2 regions of the Arthrobacter parietis genome follow, and region 2 is predicted to be linked to the other one. Evidence: riboswitches for the same ligand, from Rfam matches in the RefSeq annotation. Region 2 holds a riboswitch; the other holds the start of a gene.
The links. A riboswitch is a leader RNA that binds a small molecule or an ion and turns the genes downstream of it on or off. The one in region 2 is predicted to bind glycine.
Positions count from the first base shown of each region.

Region 1: it holds a riboswitch for glycine, as region 2 does, so the genes downstream of both, gcvP (aminomethyl-transferring glycine dehydrogenase) here and gcvP (aminomethyl-transferring glycine dehydrogenase) in region 2, are expected to answer to the same signal.

Region 1 is NZ_BAAAON010000001.1:1,071,172-1,078,947, reverse strand. Features, by position in the region: gene glyA (serine hydroxymethyltransferase) at 1-1,270, opposite strand, end outside; gene gcvH (glycine cleavage system protein GcvH) at 1,267-1,650, opposite strand; gene gcvT (glycine cleavage system aminomethyltransferase GcvT) at 1,778-2,899, opposite strand; gene gcvP (aminomethyl-transferring glycine dehydrogenase) at 2,910-5,762, opposite strand; glycine riboswitch at 5,921-6,018, opposite strand; gene ABFX19_RS05020 (hypothetical protein) at 6,104-6,268, opposite strand; gene ABFX19_RS05015 (xanthine dehydrogenase small subunit) at 6,417-7,776, shown strand, end outside.
Region 2 is NZ_BAAAON010000001.1:1,183,862-1,191,637, reverse strand. Features, by position in the region: gene ABFX19_RS05600 (hypothetical protein) at 1-294, shown strand, start outside; gene ABFX19_RS05595 (lipid II:glycine glycyltransferase FemX) at 291-1,385, shown strand; gene ABFX19_RS05590 (phytoene desaturase family protein) at 1,388-2,833, shown strand; glycine riboswitch at 2,918-3,019, shown strand; glycine riboswitch at 3,021-3,124, shown strand; gene gcvP (aminomethyl-transferring glycine dehydrogenase) at 3,179-6,007, shown strand; gene gcvT (glycine cleavage system aminomethyltransferase GcvT) at 6,017-7,129, shown strand; gene ABFX19_RS05575 (L-serine ammonia-lyase) at 7,126-7,776, shown strand, end outside.

The sequences.
Region 1 (7,776 bases), 110 kb from region 2:
AGCGCAGGCCGGAGAGATCAGCGCCGGCGTCGGCAATCAAGGCCTCGGCAATGATGTCCGCGACCTCCGCGAAGGCTTCCTCGCCGAAGCCGCGGGTAGCCAGTGCGGGCGTGCCGATGCGCAGACCGGAGGTCACCATCGGCGGACGCGGATCAAACGGCACCGCGTTGCGGTTCACGGTGATATCGATTTCCGCCAGGCGGTCCTCGGCCTGCTGGCCGTTGAGCTCGCAGTTGCGCAGGTCGACCAGGACGAGGTGCACATCGGTTCCGCCGGAGATGACGCTGATCCCCTTCGCGGTGACGTCGGGCTGGACCAGTCGTTCGGCCAGGATCCGGGCGCCGGCAAGGACGCGCTCCTGGCGCTCCTTGAATTCCGGCGAGGCGGCGATCTTGAAGGCAACCGCCTTGCCCGCGATGACATGCTCCAGGGGCCCGCCCTGCTGGCCCGGGAAAACGGCAGAGTTGATCTTCTTGGCGATGTCGGCGTTGTTGCTCAGGATGATTCCGCCGCGCGGACCGGCGAGGGTCTTGTGCGTGGTGGAGGTGGTGACGTGTGCGTGCGGCACGGGGGAGGGGTGCAGCCCGGCGGCGACGAGGCCGGCGAAGTGCGCCATATCCACCATGAGGTAGGCCCCCACCGAGTCGGCGATCCGCCGGAACTCGGCGAAGTCCAACTGGCGGGCGTACGCGGACCAGCCGGCAACGATGAGCTGCGGCTTGTGTTCCTGTGCAAGGCGCTCCACCTCGGCCATGTCGATCCGGTGGTCATCTTCGCGGACCTGGTACGGAATGACGTTGTACAGCTTGCCCGAGAAGTTGATGCGCATGCCGTGTGTCAGGTGACCGCCGTGGGCCAGGTTCAGGCCCATGATGGTGTCGCCCGGCTTGATCAGCGCGTGCATCACCGAGGCGTTGGCCTGGGCGCCGGAGTGCGGCTGCACGTTGGCGTACTCAGCGCCGAACAGGGCCTTCAGGCGGTCGATCGCCAGCTGCTCGATGACGTCCACATGTTCGCAGCCGCCGTAATAACGCTTGCCGGGATAGCCCTCGGCGTACTTGTTGGTCAGGACGGAACCCTGTGCCTGCATCACGGCAGCGGCGGTGTGGTTCTCCGATGCGATCATTTCCAGACCGGTGCGCTGGCGGTTCAGTTCGTCGTCGATCTTCGCTGCGATCTCCGGGTCAAGGTCGGACAGCTGGGCGTTCAGCGACGGCGCCGCAACCTGCTCGAAAGCGATCGTGGCCTCGCTTGTGCCTGCCGGGCTCACAGCTCGCCGCCGTTGGCTGCTGCGTACTCTTCAGCTGACATCAGCGGGCCCTCTTCGGTCACGCTCACCTTGAACAGCCAGCCGTTGCCGTACGGATCGCTGTTGATCAGCTCCGGATTGTCGACGACGTCGGCATTGGTTTCGGTGACCTCGCCGCTGACCGGCGCGTAGAGGTCTGACACGGACTTGGTGGATTCCACCTCGCCGCACGTCTCGCCGGCTGTGACGGTGTCCCCGACCTCGGGAAGGTCCACGTACACGATGTCGCCGAGGGCGTCAGTGGCCACGGCGGTGATGCCGATCGAGACCGGTCCGGAGCCGTCGCCGGCGATCCATTCGTGCTCGGCGGAGTATTTCAGGTCGGCAATAACCTTGCTCATCTTGTTCTTCCTTTACAACGAGAAATCTATGGGTAAGAGAACTCCGGCAGAGCCGGCGTTTTCGAAAGCGTGCGTTAAGCGAAGCAGCACGCGTGAAAATGCCGACTCTAACGGAGGTGCCGCAGGGCTACTTTTCGCGCTTATAGAACGGCAGCGCGACGACTTCGAACGGCTCTGCTTTGCCGCGGAGGTCGATATCCAGCGCCGTGCCCGGTTCAGCGTGCTCGACGTCGACGTACGCCATGGCGATCGGGTAGCCCAGGGTGGGGGAGGGCTGGCCGGAGGTCACTTCGCCCACCACGTTGCCGTCTTTCAGGACGGGATAGTGGCTGCGGCCTGCGCGGCGTCCGAGGCCCTTGAGGCCTACGAGCTTGCGGCCGGTGGTGGAACCGGCGCCGGCGGCCTTGAGTTCGGCCAGCGCGGTCTTGCCGATGAAGTCGGATTCCTTGGCCAGCGAGACGACCGGGCCAAGACCTGCGGCGTAGGGGTTGCCCTCGCGGGAGAGTTCGTTTCCGTACAGCGGCATGCCTGCCTCAAGGCGCAGGGAGTCGCGGGATGCGAGTCCGGCGGGGATGAGGCCTTGCCCGGTCCCGGTCTCCAGCAGAGCCTCCCACAGAGCCGCGGCATCCTCGTTCGGTACGTAGATTTCGAAGCCGTCCTCGCCGGTGTACCCGGTGCGGGCCAGCAGCAACTGCTTACCCTGAATCTCAACCTCGACCGCCGCGTAGTACTTGAGTTCGGTGACGAGTGAATGCTGTTCGGCGGGCACCAGCGTGAGCAGGATTTCCTCGGCTTTGGGTCCCTGGACAGCGATCAGTGACGTCTGGGCAGAGACGTCGTCGATGGTCACATCGAAGTTGGCGGCCCTTTCAAGCAATTCCGCGGCGACCACGGGCGCGTTGCCGGCGTTCGGCACCACCAGGTACTTCTCCTCCCCTCGGCGGTAGGAAATCAGGTCGTCGATGATGCCGCCGTCTTCCTGGCAGATCAGCGAGTACTTGGCTTTTCCGACTGCCACTGCTGAGAGCTTCCCGGCCAGTGCGTAGTCAAGGAAGGCCGCGGCGTCCGGGCCGGTGACCCAGACTTCTCCCATGTGGGAGAGGTCAAACAGCCCGGCCGCTTTGCGCACTGCGTGGTGCTCGGCGAGTTCGGAGCTGTACTTCAGGGGCATCTGCCAGCCGCCGAAGTCGGTGAATGAGGCGCCGGCCAGCTTGTGCTGGTCGTAGAGTGCTGTGTACTTCTCAGTCATCGCGGAATCCTTAGTCTTCGAAAGCGGTGAGGGGAGGGCAGGAGCAGACCAGGTTACGGTCTCCCGCGGCGCCGTCGATGCGGCCAACCGGCGGGAAGTACTTGTCCTGCCGGAGGGATGGGACGGGGAAGGCGCCCTGCTCGCGCGGGTAACGGCGCTCCCACTCTGAGGTGACGACGGCGGCAGCCGTGTGCGGTGCGTTGCGCAGCGGCGATTCCTCGATAGTGAAATCTCCGGCGGCGACCTGCTCCATTTCCTTGCGGATGGTCACCATTGCTTCGATGAAGCGGTCGATTTCCGCGAGGTCCTCGGACTCGGTCGGTTCCACCATCAGCGTGCCCGCCACGGGGAAGGACAGCGTGGGGGCATGGAACCCGAAGTCGATGAGGCGCTTGGCAACGTCCTCGGCCGTGACCCCCGTGCGCGCTGTGAGCTCGCGAAGGTCCAGGATGCACTCGTGCGCCACAAGGCCGCTCTCGCCGGTGTAGAGGACCGGGAAGTGTTCGGTCAACCGGGCGGCAATGTAGTTCGCTGCCAGGAGGGCGGACTTGGTGGCTTCGGTGAGGCCCTGGCCGCCCATCAGCTTCACATACGCCCAGGAGATTGGCAGGACGCCCGCGGAACCGAAGCGGGATGCGGAAATCGCAACACCGTGCCCTGCCTCATGGGCGGACTTGTTCGCGTCGCCCGGCATGAACGGTGCCAGGTGTGCCTTTGCAGCCACCGGCCCGACGCCGGGACCGCCGCCGCCGTGCGGGATGCAGAAGGTCTTGTGCAAATTCAGGTGAGAGACGTCCCCGCCGAACTTGCCCGGCTGGGCAAGGCCAACGAGCGCGTTCAGGTTTGCGCCGTCGACGTAGACCTGGCCGCCGGCCTCGTGCACCGCATCGCAGACTTCACGGACGTCGGCGTCGAACACTCCATGGGTGGACGGGTAGGTAATCATGATCGCCGAGAGGGCATCCCGGTGGGCTTCGATCTTCGCCCGGAGGTCCCCGTGGTCGATGGTGCCGTCCGAAGCCGTGGCCACCACAACGACCTTCATACCCGCGAGAACGGCGGAAGCAGCGTTCGTGCCGTGTGCGGACGCAGGAATCAGGCAGACGTTGCGCTGTCCCTCGCCGCGGGAAGCGTGGTAACCGCGGATAGCAAGCAACCCGGCGAGCTCACCCTGTGACCCGGCGTTGGGCTGGATCGAGACCTGATCGTACCCGGTGATCTCAGCGAGGTCGGCTTCGAGTCCGTCGATCAGCTCGCGCCAGCCTTCGGTCTGGGAATCCGGGGCAAAGGGGTGGATGGAAGCGAACTCTGGCCAGGAGATGGCCTCCATTTCAGCGGTGGCGTTCAACTTCATCGTGCAGGAGCCCAGCGGGATCATGGTGCGGTCCAGCGCGAGGTCGCGGTCCGAAAGCCTGCGGATGTAGCGCAGCAGCTGGGTCTCCGAGCGGTGCGTGTTGAAGACCGGGTGCTGAAGGTATTCCGAGGTGCGCACCGCGGCGGCGGGCAGCTCGAAGCCCGCGGCTTCCCTTACCTGACCGGCACCGAAGGCGGCGGACACGGCGGAGAGGATTTCCGGCGTCGTCGTTTCATCGACCGAGATGCCGACGGTGTCGGCGTTGACGAGGCGCAGGTTGATGCCGCGGGATTCGGCAGCGGAGACTACCTTGGCGGCGTCGCGCGGTACGCGGACGGTGAGGGTGTCGAAGAAGGAGTCGCTCGTCAGTTCCCAGCCGGCGGCCTTCAGGGTGGTGGCGAGCGCACGGGTGTTGCTGTGGACGTTCTGCGCAATGGCTTTCAGTCCGTCCGGGCCGTGGTAGACGGCGTAGAAGGAAGACACGATGGCCAGCAGTGCCTGCGCGGTGCAGATGTTCGACGTGGCCTTTTCGCGGCGGATGTGCTGCTCGCGGGTCTGGAGGGCCAGGCGGTAGGCGGTAGCACCGGCGTTGTCCTTCGAGACGCCGACGATGCGGCCTGGGAGGGTGCGTTCCATGCCGTCGCGCACGGCCATGTACGCGGCGTGCGGTCCGCCGAAGAACAGTGGAACACCGAGGCGCTGGGTGGAACCGACGGCGACATCCGCTCCCTGCTCACCCGGAGGGGTGATGAGCGTCAGTGCGAGGAGGTCAGCGGCGACCGTGACCAGCGCACCGCGCTCCTTCGCTTCTGCGATGACGGAGGTCTGGTCCCAGACACGGCCGGAGACGCCCGGCTGCTGGAGGACGACGCCGTTGATGTCGCCTTCCGGGAGTCCCTGCGAGAGGTCAGCGACCTCAACCTCGAATCCGAGCGCCTCTGCGCGGCCGAGGACGATCGCAATGGTCTGGGGCAGGCAGTCCGCGTCGAGGACCGTTTTGCCGTCCTTGACGGCCTTGTTCTTGTTGGCCCGGCGCATGAGCAGCACGGCTTCGGCCACCGCGGTGGCTTCATCGAGAAGGGAAGCGTTGGCCACCGGCAGGGCAGTGAGATCCTGCACCATGGTCTGGAAGTTGAGCAGCGCCTCGAGCCGGCCCTGCGAGATCTCGGGCTGATAAGGCGTGTAGGCCGTGTACCAGGCGGGCGCCTCGAGGATATTGCGGCGGATCACTGCCGGCGTGACGGTGTCGTAGTAGCCCTGACCGATCATCTGGACGGCGGTCTTGTTCCTGCCGGCAAGCCTTCGCAGTTCGGCCAGCACCTGGACTTCGCTGAGCGCGTTGTCCAGCCCGAGCGGGCTTTCCTGACGAATGGAGTCGGGAACGGCACTGCCAACGAGGCCGTCGACGGTGTCATAGCCGACAGCCTTGAGCATCGTGTCGATGTGGTACTGGCGGCGCGCACCGATGTGGCGGTCTGCGAACGTGGGGACGAATGACTGGACTGTCATATGAGGAACTCCATAACTCAGGTGGCGCAAAACACCACGATGACTTGGGTTCCTCCCCGCTCTGTATTGGACCTGAGAGTTTCCGTTTTTCCTGATGTTCTCAGGATCCACTTGCACCGTCGGTGAGCCCGGTTTCCCGGACTGCTTTCCAGAGTTGCCTCGCCGCGGCGGTACGTGGGCCTGAGAGATTCCTGGGGAGGATTTGCTCCTACGGCGCCTGCTGAACGTACCGGCAGGACTCTCCCGCCGCGGATCGAAAGCGTGCGTCACTGACAGGTGACGCGATTCACAGACTACCGGTTGGTTGAGTCTTCACGCAACTCCTGTACGACTGGGTCCGTCTAGTTCAGTGACTTCTCTACGTCAGCCAGTTCTGTACGCTCCCAGAGGGCAGTCTCGTATCGATGGCCAGCGGCACTAGCGCTCGATGCCGCATCCACTGCCTCCCTGAACTTCAACAACCGAAGTCGCCGCTCTTCCTCGGCAGCAGGACTTGTTGTGCTCAAAACTTTGCTCCTTTCTATCGCATGGTGGAAACGAAGTTCCGCTCGGTGGGTGTACGCTAGGTCACACCGAAACTACGTAACGAACAGTTTGACACGCTTCAGGCAGTTCGGTTGGCGCGTCGGTCCGGTTAGTACGGGAGCGTGAATGATGGACGGAATCAAGGTAACCGTCAATGGCAAAGTCCGGGACTGCAGCGGAACAAACCCCCACATTCGATTACTCGACTGGTTGCGGGATGAAGGGCTTACGGGCTCGAAGGAAGGCTGCGCTGAAGGGGAATGCGGTGCCTGCGCCGTCCTCGTAGCCCGCCCGGACGGATCCGATCGCAGCCGATGGACCTCGGTCAATGCGTGTCTCCCGCCGGCACTGGCCTTCGACGGCCAGGAAATCGTCACCGCTGAGGGTCTCGGGAACGTCTCTGATGCGTGCACGCCGGAGGACCTCCACCCCGTGCAGCGCGAGATGGCGGAGCGCGGCGGCTCGCAGTGTGGCTACTGCACCCCGGGATTTGTCTGCTCGATGGCTGCTGAATATTACCGACCGGAGCGCTCGCCCGCGCAGGAAGACAAGGAAACGGGAACCGCCGTCGTCGGTGAAGAGCACGCAACTGACCACGAATGCGGCCCCAACGGGTTTGACCTCCATGCGCTCAGCGGGAACCTGTGCCGCTGCACCGGCTACCGGCCGATCCGCGACGCTGCTTACGCGCTCGAAACACCTTCGGGCTCGGATCCGCTGCTCGAACGGCAGAACCGGCCCGCCCCCGCGCCGCAGCACACCCGTGTCAGCGGTGAATCGGAGTTTATCCGTCCGCAGTCGCTCGATGAGGTCCACCAGACATTGCGCGAGAACTCGGACGTGAAGCTGGTTGCGGGAGCGACCGACCTCGGCGTTGAGGTTAATCTGCGGCATTCCCGCCCGCCGCTGGTCCTCGCGATTGATCGGCTGGAGGAACTCCGGGCGCTGACGTTCGACGCCGATTCCATCGAGATCGGCGCCGCGCTGACACTCTCTGAAGTCGAGCGGGCACTCGACGGCCGCGTCCCGCTGTTGGGTTACCTTTTCCCGCAGTTCGCCTCCCGGCTGATCCGTAACGCCGCGACCTTCGGTGGGAACCTCTCCACGGGTTCGCCCATCGGCGACTCCGCGCCGGTTTTCCTGGCGCTCGACGCAAGAATTGTCCTCTCCTCCACAGACGGAGAGCGCGAAGTTCCGTTGTCCGAGTACTACACCGGCTACCGCCAGAGTGTTCGTCAGCCGCACGAAATGCTCCGCGCTATTCGCATCCCGTTGCCGCTCGCCGAAAGCACCGCGTTTTACAAGATCGCGAAGCGGCGCTTCGACGACATCTCAAGTGTGTCCGTGGCCATCGCACTGCAACTCAGCGGCGGCGTCGTAACCTCCGTGCGCATCGGACTCGGCGGTGTGGCAGCGACGCCAATCCGCGCTCTCGCGACGGAAGAGGCGCTCGTCGGTCAACCCTGGACGTCGGACACGGTGGCCGCCG
Region 2 (7,776 bases):
GCGTACTGGATGTACGTAGCCCGTGAAGCGTCGTCAGGCGTGGTGGAGAACAATATCGACTCCCCCTACTATGTAGCCGCGATCTTGGCGCGGCTACTGGCCACCGGTTACCTGTTGTATCGGGTTGCGCAACATATACTTGAACCGACATATGATCCCGCACGGCGCATTGGTATTGACGATCCGGCAGGCGGCCCCTTCGATGGCGCTCCAGACCGGCATGCGCCTGCTCCGGTACTGTTGAGCGAGTCCTCTCCAAACCTCACCATCACCGCACCGAAAGACCCCCAGTGACAGAATCCGTCTTCCGCAGTGAGCGCCTTACGCCAGAGGCATTCGAGCTGTTGGCGTCGGCAAGCCCCGATGTCGTCATTCCGCTCGAACAGACTCCGCAGTGGGCGGACTTCGAGCGCAGTCTGGGCCGGGAACCGTACGGATTGTGGGCCTACTACGACGACGACGGCGCACCGGCTGCGATGGTGAGCTTCCTCCGGGTGCGGCGCAGGTTCCGAGAATCGCTGGTCGCGATCAACGGGCCCGTATGGTTCGCGGACCGTACCGCGGAAGCTGAACTCCGTCTTATGCATACGGTTCGGCACCAGTTCACTGATGATCCGGGCACAGACCCCCTCTATGTCCGCATGCAGGTGAAGCACCCGCTGCCTCCTGCAGCCGGACCGATCGAGCACGGCTGGTATGAGCGCGAGATCGTCGTTGACCTGACGCCGGGTGAGGATGCAATTTTCAAGTCTTTCCGGCCGAATGCCCGGAACAGTATCCGTCGTGCGGAACGGTCAGGCGTGGAGGTCCGGACCATCGAGCGGGCACGCTGGGTCGAGGTATTCAGGGCGGACCTGTACCCGATTTTGAAGGAAACAGCGGAGCGCGACGGCTTCTCCAGCTTCGGCCCCGAATACTACGAGTTGCTGCTCTCAACTCTGGGGGATCATCTTCGGCTCATGGTCGCCTACGTGGACAGCAGGGCTGTGAGTTGGTTGATCACTACCGAATACCGCGGCTACTCGGTCTACTACTTTGCGGGCAGCACACACGATGCGCGGAAGACGTTTGCGCCTTATCTGTTGCTGTGGGAAGCGTTCAAACAGCTCAAAGCCGCCGGCAATACCGCTTGCGGGCTTACCGGGATTGTGAGTGAGAACTACCCACAACTGGTCAACGTCACCACGTTCAAGCGGAACTTCTCCAAGAACGTTGTGGACCTCCCCACAACTTATGACATCCCGCTGAACCCGGGTAAGTACAAGGTGGTGGCTGGACTGCTCTCATTCCGCAGAACGGCGCCGGCCAAAGGTCGCGCGTTGCTCATGCGAGCAGCCTCGTCCGTGTCCACGCTTCGCGCCCACCGGTCCGGAGGGAAGAGCTAGCCATGGCGGACGTCGCGATTGTCGGTGCCGGCCCCAATGGGCTGGCTGCCGGCGTCGTGATGGCACGTGCAGGCTTGAGCGTGGAGATATTTGAGGCCGAACGAGCTATCGGCGGCGGGTCACGCACCATGGAGCTGCTTGAGCCGGAACACGTGCATGACATTTGTTCGGCTGTGCATCCGATGGCGCTGGCGTCACCCTTCTTCCGGGAGTTCGGTCTCCGGGAACGGATTCCCTTCGTGGTTCCCGAGCTGTCGTACGCCAATCCGCTGGACAATGGCCGTGCTGGACTCGCGTACCGCGATCTTGGGCGTACGGCGCTCGGTCTGGACAAGGACGGACAGGCCTGGCGGCGACTGATGCGCCCGCTCGTGCAGCACATTGATGGGGTGGTCGATACCGGGCTCAACCAGTTCCTGCGGGTCCCGCGGCATCCAGTCGCGGCCGCCCTGCTCGGTTCAAGGACGCTCGAGCAGGGGACTGGCCTGTGGAACCTGCGCTTCTCGACGGAAGAGGCGGCGGCATTGTTTACCGGAGTTGCCGCACATGCCGTTGCTGCCCTGCCCACACTCGCGGCTGCAGGTGCCGGGCTCACCCTCGGAGCGTTGGCGCATGCCGTGGGATGGCCCATTCCGGTTGGCGGATCCCAGGCATTGGTCAACGCTATGGCGGATGACATCCGGGCACATGGCGGCGCCGTCCACACTGCCCGTCGGATTGAATCGGTCGGCGAGTTCGACGGAGCAAAGGCAGTCCTGCTCGATGTCTCACCCGGTGCTGTTGGAGGCCTGGCAGGCGATCGCCTCCCGCAGGGCTACGTCTCAATGCTGGACCGGTTCCGCTTCGGGGACGGCGCCTGCAAGGTTGACTTCATCCTCTCGGGGCCGGTGCCGTGGGCAAACGAGGAAGTACGAGCGGCCGGCACAGTTCATGCGGGCGGAACCCGGGCTGAAGTGGCGGCGTCGGAAGCCGACGTGGCCGCCGGACGCCATCCGGAAAAACCGTACGTGCTGGTTTCGCAGCCTTCCCTGTTCGATTCTTCCCGCGCACCCCACGGACGGCAGGTTCTGTGGACTTACTGCCACGTGCCCAACGGTTCCACGCGGGACATGACGGAGGCCATTGTGCGGCAGATCGAACGTTTCGCGCCCGGCTTCCGCGACGTCGTCGTGCGTTCACACGTCATGACTGCAGCTGACCTTGAGCAGTACAACGCCAATTACGTGGGCGGTGACTTCAGCGGTGGCGCGGTGACCATCCCTCAGCTGCTGGCGCGTCCCTCATTCGGGCCGCACCCTTGGCGGATGCCGGGGAAGGGCCTCTATCTGTGCTCAGCATCGACCCCGCCCGGCCCGGGCGTGCACGGGATGGGCGGTTATCACGCGGCAAAACTTGCACTCAAGGACGTGTTCGGGCTGCCGGTGCCGCAGTTGGGAAGGTCATCGTGAGCGCACTCCTTTGCTGATCGATTTCAGCGAAGAGTAAGCTTGATCACGATCGCATAACTGAAAAGCGCAGTAATAAAACGCCCTTGACCCGCAGCGGGAGAGTCCTGCCGTTGACCTACAGCCGGCAGGCGCCGTAGGAGCAAACCCTCCCCAGGAATCTCTCAGGCCCAGCACCGCAGCGGAAAGGCAACTCTGGAAAGTAGCGCAGCTGAAGATAGGTTGTGCTCACCGACGGTGCAAGGTGAACCCTGTGTTCACGGAATCTCTCAGGTCCAAGACAGAGCGGGGAGGAACCCACCCACCTGTCCGCGCGCCCTGCACGCACACTGATTCACGGAGTTCCTCATGACGCACCAGACGGAATCAACTTTCTCCGACCGCCACATCGGTCCCCGCTCGGACGACGCCGAGCAGATGCTCAAGGTCCTGGGCTACCCCAGCCTGGACAAACTCGTCGATGTTGCGGTGCCGGCGAGCATCCGTATCAACGAGGGCCTGGACATTCCGTCTGCGCTGAGCGAGTCGGAGGTCCTGGCGGAACTGCGCAGCATCGCCGCGAAGAACAAGACCGCCGTGCAGATGATCGGTCAGGGCTACTACGACACGGTCACCCCTCCTGTCATCCGCCGCAATGTGCTTGAGGCTCCCGCCTGGTACACCGCCTACACGCCCTACCAGCCGGAAATCTCCCAGGGCCGTCTTGAAGCCCTGCTGAACTTCCAGACGATGGTCCAGGACCTCACTGCGCTGCCCATCGCCAACGCCTCCCTGCTCGATGAAGCATCGGCCGTTGCCGAGGCCGTCCTCCTGATGCGTCGCTCCGGCAAGAACAAGGGACGAACCATCCTGGACGCGGAATGCCTCCCCCAGACCATCGCCGTCGTGCAGGGCCGCGCTGAGGCGCTGGGCTTTGATATCGAGATCGCTGACCTCTCAAAGGGATTGCCGGACGGCGACATCAACGGCGTCGTCCTCCAGCAGCCCGGGACATCCGGCACGCTCCGCAACCACACGGACATGGTCGCGAAAGCGCACGACGGCGGCGCCCTGGTGACGGTCGCAGCGGACCTGCTAGCGCTGACCCTGATCACCCCTCCGGGGGAGCAGGGCGCGGATATCGCCGTCGGCTCCGCCCAGCGTTTCGGTGTGCCGCTGTTCTTCGGCGGACCGCACGCTGCGTACATGGCCGTTCGAAAGGGCCTGGAGCGCATGCTCCCCGGCCGCCTTGTTGGGGTGTCGAAGGATTCCGACGGCGCACCCGCCTACCGGCTTGCACTGCAAACACGTGAGCAGCACATCCGCCGCGAGAAGGCTACGTCGAACATCTGTACCGCTCAGGCGCTCCTCGCGATCGTTGCCAGCATGTACGCCGTTTACCACGGTCCGGACGGGCTGAAGGCGATCGCGGAACGTGTCCATGGAAAGGCGGCGCGGCTCGCTGCAGCCGTTCCAGGGACGGTCCACGAGTCCTTCTTCGACACCCTTCTCGTGAAGGTCGAGGGCCAGTCCGAGAGCATTGTCCGCAAGGCCGAGGAGCGCGGCATCAACCTGCGGTTGGTCGATGCCGATCACGTCGGCATCTCCTGTGACGAGACCACCACGGACGCTCACCTTGAAACCATCGCCGAGATCTTCGGGGTAAATCTGTCAGCCGACGCGGAGACTGCAATCCCTGCTGACCTGCAACGGACGTCGTCCTATATGACCCATCCCGTGTTCTCCCTCCACCGCTCAGAGACCCAGATGCTGCGCTACCTGCGCGGTCTCTCGGACCGCGACCTGGCACTGGACCGCACCATGATTCCGTTGGGATCCTGCACCATGAAGCTCAACGCCACGGTTGAGATGGAACCGATCTCCTGGCCCGAGTTCGCAACCATCCATCCGTTCGCCCCCGAGCACCAGACCGAGGGCTGGCGCCAGCTGATTGATGACCTGGAGGGCCGTCTCGCTGAAATCACCGGCTACGCCAGGGTGTCGATTCAGCCGAACGCCGGCTCCCAGGGTGAACTCGCCGGTCTGCTGGCCATCCGCAAGTACCATCTTTCACGCGGTGATGAGGCTCGCACAGTGTGCCTCATCCCATCGTCAGCACACGGCACCAACGCCGCCTCTGCTGTGCTCGCCGGCATGAAGGTGGTTGTGGTCAAGACAGCCGGAAACGGCAACATCGATCACGATGATCTCCAGGCAAAGATCGAGGCGAACAAGGATTCCCTCTCCGCGATCATGATCACCTACCCGTCCACGCATGGCGTTTTCGAGGAGGACGTCCGCTGGGTCTGCGACCAGGTGCATGGCGCGGGCGGTCAGGTCTACATCGACGGCGCAAACCTTAACGCGCTGGTCGGGCTAGCAAAGCCGGGTGAGTTCGGTGGTGATGTTTCCCACCTGAACCTGCACAAGACGTTCTGCATCCCGCACGGCGGCGGAGGTCCCGGTGTCGGGCCGGTAGCAGTGGCGGAGCACCTTGCCCCCTTCCTGCCTGGAGATGCGAATAGCGCAGCTGGTGTAGACAACAGCAACACAGCCGGCGTCCCTATCTCCGCCTCCCGCTTCGGTTCAGCAGGCGTACTGCCGATTTCCTGGGCCTATGTGGCGCTGATGGGAAGCGAGGGCCTGACGGCAGCCACGAAGTCCGCGCTCCTTGCAGCGAACTACGTCGCCGCCCGCCTCAATGAATACTTCCCGGTGCTCTACTCGGGTGAGAACGGACTCGTGGCGCACGAGTGCATTCTGGACCTTCGCGCACTTACCGCGAAGACCGGTGTGACAGCCGAAGACGTGGCCAAGCGCCTCATCGATTACGGCTTCCACGCCCCGACGCTGAGCTTCCCGGTAGCGGGCACGTTGATGGTGGAGCCCACGGAGTCCGAGGACCTGCGCGAACTGGACCGTTTTGTCGAGGCGATGATCGCCATCCGACACGAGATCGACCGCGTCGGAACAGGCGAATGGCAGCTGGAGGAGAGTCCGCTTCGCCAGGCACCGCATACCGCACAGACGCTCATCAGTGACGAGTGGTCGCAGGCCTACTCCCGGGAACTGGCTGCATTCCCGCTGCGGACGCTGCGCCACGACAAGTACTTCCCGCCGGTCCGCCGTATCGACGGCGCCCACGGTGACAGGAACCTCGTGTGCTCGTGCCCGCCGATCGAAGACTTCGAGGACTAAGGGATCGCCATGACAAAGCAGACAGCGCTGTATGCCCAGCACCAGGAACTCGGTGCGGCATTCACCGACTTCGGCGGTTGGCAGATGCCCCTGAAGTACCGCAGCGAACTTGAAGAGCACCACACGGTTCGCCGGGCCGCCGGCATTTTCGACCTTTCGCACATGGGCGAGGTGATGGTCACTGGGCCGCAGGCAGCCAGCTTCCTCAACTATGCCCTCGTGGGAAATATGGAGATCATGGCGGTGGGGAAGGCCAAGTACTCCCTCATCTGCACCGAGGGCGGCGGAGTGATTGATGACCTCATCACGTACCGCCTCGCCGAGGACCAGTTCCTTGTGGTGCCCAACGCCTCGAACTCCGACACGGTTGCTGCCGAGCTGCAGCAGCGTGCTGCCGACTTCGATGTCACTGTGCAGGATCAGTCGGAGGAGACCGCTCTCATCGCGGTGCAGGGACCGAACGCGGAGGCGATCCTGCTCGGCATGGCGCCGGCTGCAGACCGCGACGCCATCACCTCGCTCAAGTACTACGCCGCCGTTCGCGTGGAGCTCGCCGGTCAGCCGGTCCTCCTCGCCCGCACCGGCTACACCGGCGAGGATGGCTTTGAACTTTTCATCGAGAACGCGCAGGCCGTACAGCTGTGGAAAGCCGTGACCGAGGCAGGAACCAACCATGGCCTGGCGCCCTGCGGGCTGGCCTCGCGGGACTCGCTTCGCCTTGAAGCCGGCATGCCGTTGTACGGTCATGAGCTCGGCCTGGAGACAAATCCGTTTGAAGCGGGATTGGGCGGTGTCGTCAGCCTGAAGAAGACCGAGAACTTCGTGGGCCGCTCCGTGCTGGAGCCGCTGAAGGCCGAAACACCGGAGCGAAAGCTGGTCGGTTTGCGTGGTACCGGACGCCGGTCTGCCCGTGCAGGGTACGACGTCGTTTCGAACGGACAGACCGTAGGTACCGTTACGTCTGGCCTTCCGAGCCCGACCCTCGGGTACCCGGTTGCCCTCGCTTACGTTGACACAGCGTTGAGCGAACCGGGCACGGAACTGCAGGTTGACCTGCGCGGACGTCCGGAGGGTTTCACCGTCGTTGAGCTGCCGTTCTACAAGCGTCCGGGCCGCTCATGACCATCAGCGCCTTCGACCTCTTCAAAATCGGGATAGGTCCGTCCAGTTCACACACGGGCGGGCCCATGACGGCGGCCTTTCTCTTCACCCGGATGGTGGTGGAGCAGGGGCTGCTGGAACAGGTCCAGCACGTCGATGCTGAACTGTTCGGTTCGTTGGGCGTAACCGGTCATGGGCACGGAACAGTCAAGGCCGTGATCCTGGGGCTCGAGGGCGAGCAGCCGCACCTTACCGATCCGGAACGCGCTGAACCTCGTGTGGATGAAATCTCGAAAACAAAGACCCTTCGTCTGGCCGGCTCACACGATGTAGCTTTTGATCCGGAGAAAGATCTTGTTCTGCACCGCAAGCAGCGGCTGGACTACCACACCAATGGGATGCGCTTCTCGGTATATAACGCTGAGGGCATACTCTTATTCGCCTGCGAATACTACTCGGTGGGCGGGGGTTTCGTTCTGGACGAGGACCAGATCGGCACCGACCTGTCCGCGGAACAGACCGTCGCGATTCCCTACCCGTTTGAATCCGGCGAACAGTTGCTCGGCCTTGCAGCATCGACGGGAAAGTCCTTTTCCGGGATTGTGCTGGCCAATGAACTGGCCGTCCGGTCCGAGACTGAGATCCGCAACGGCCTGCTCGAGATCTGG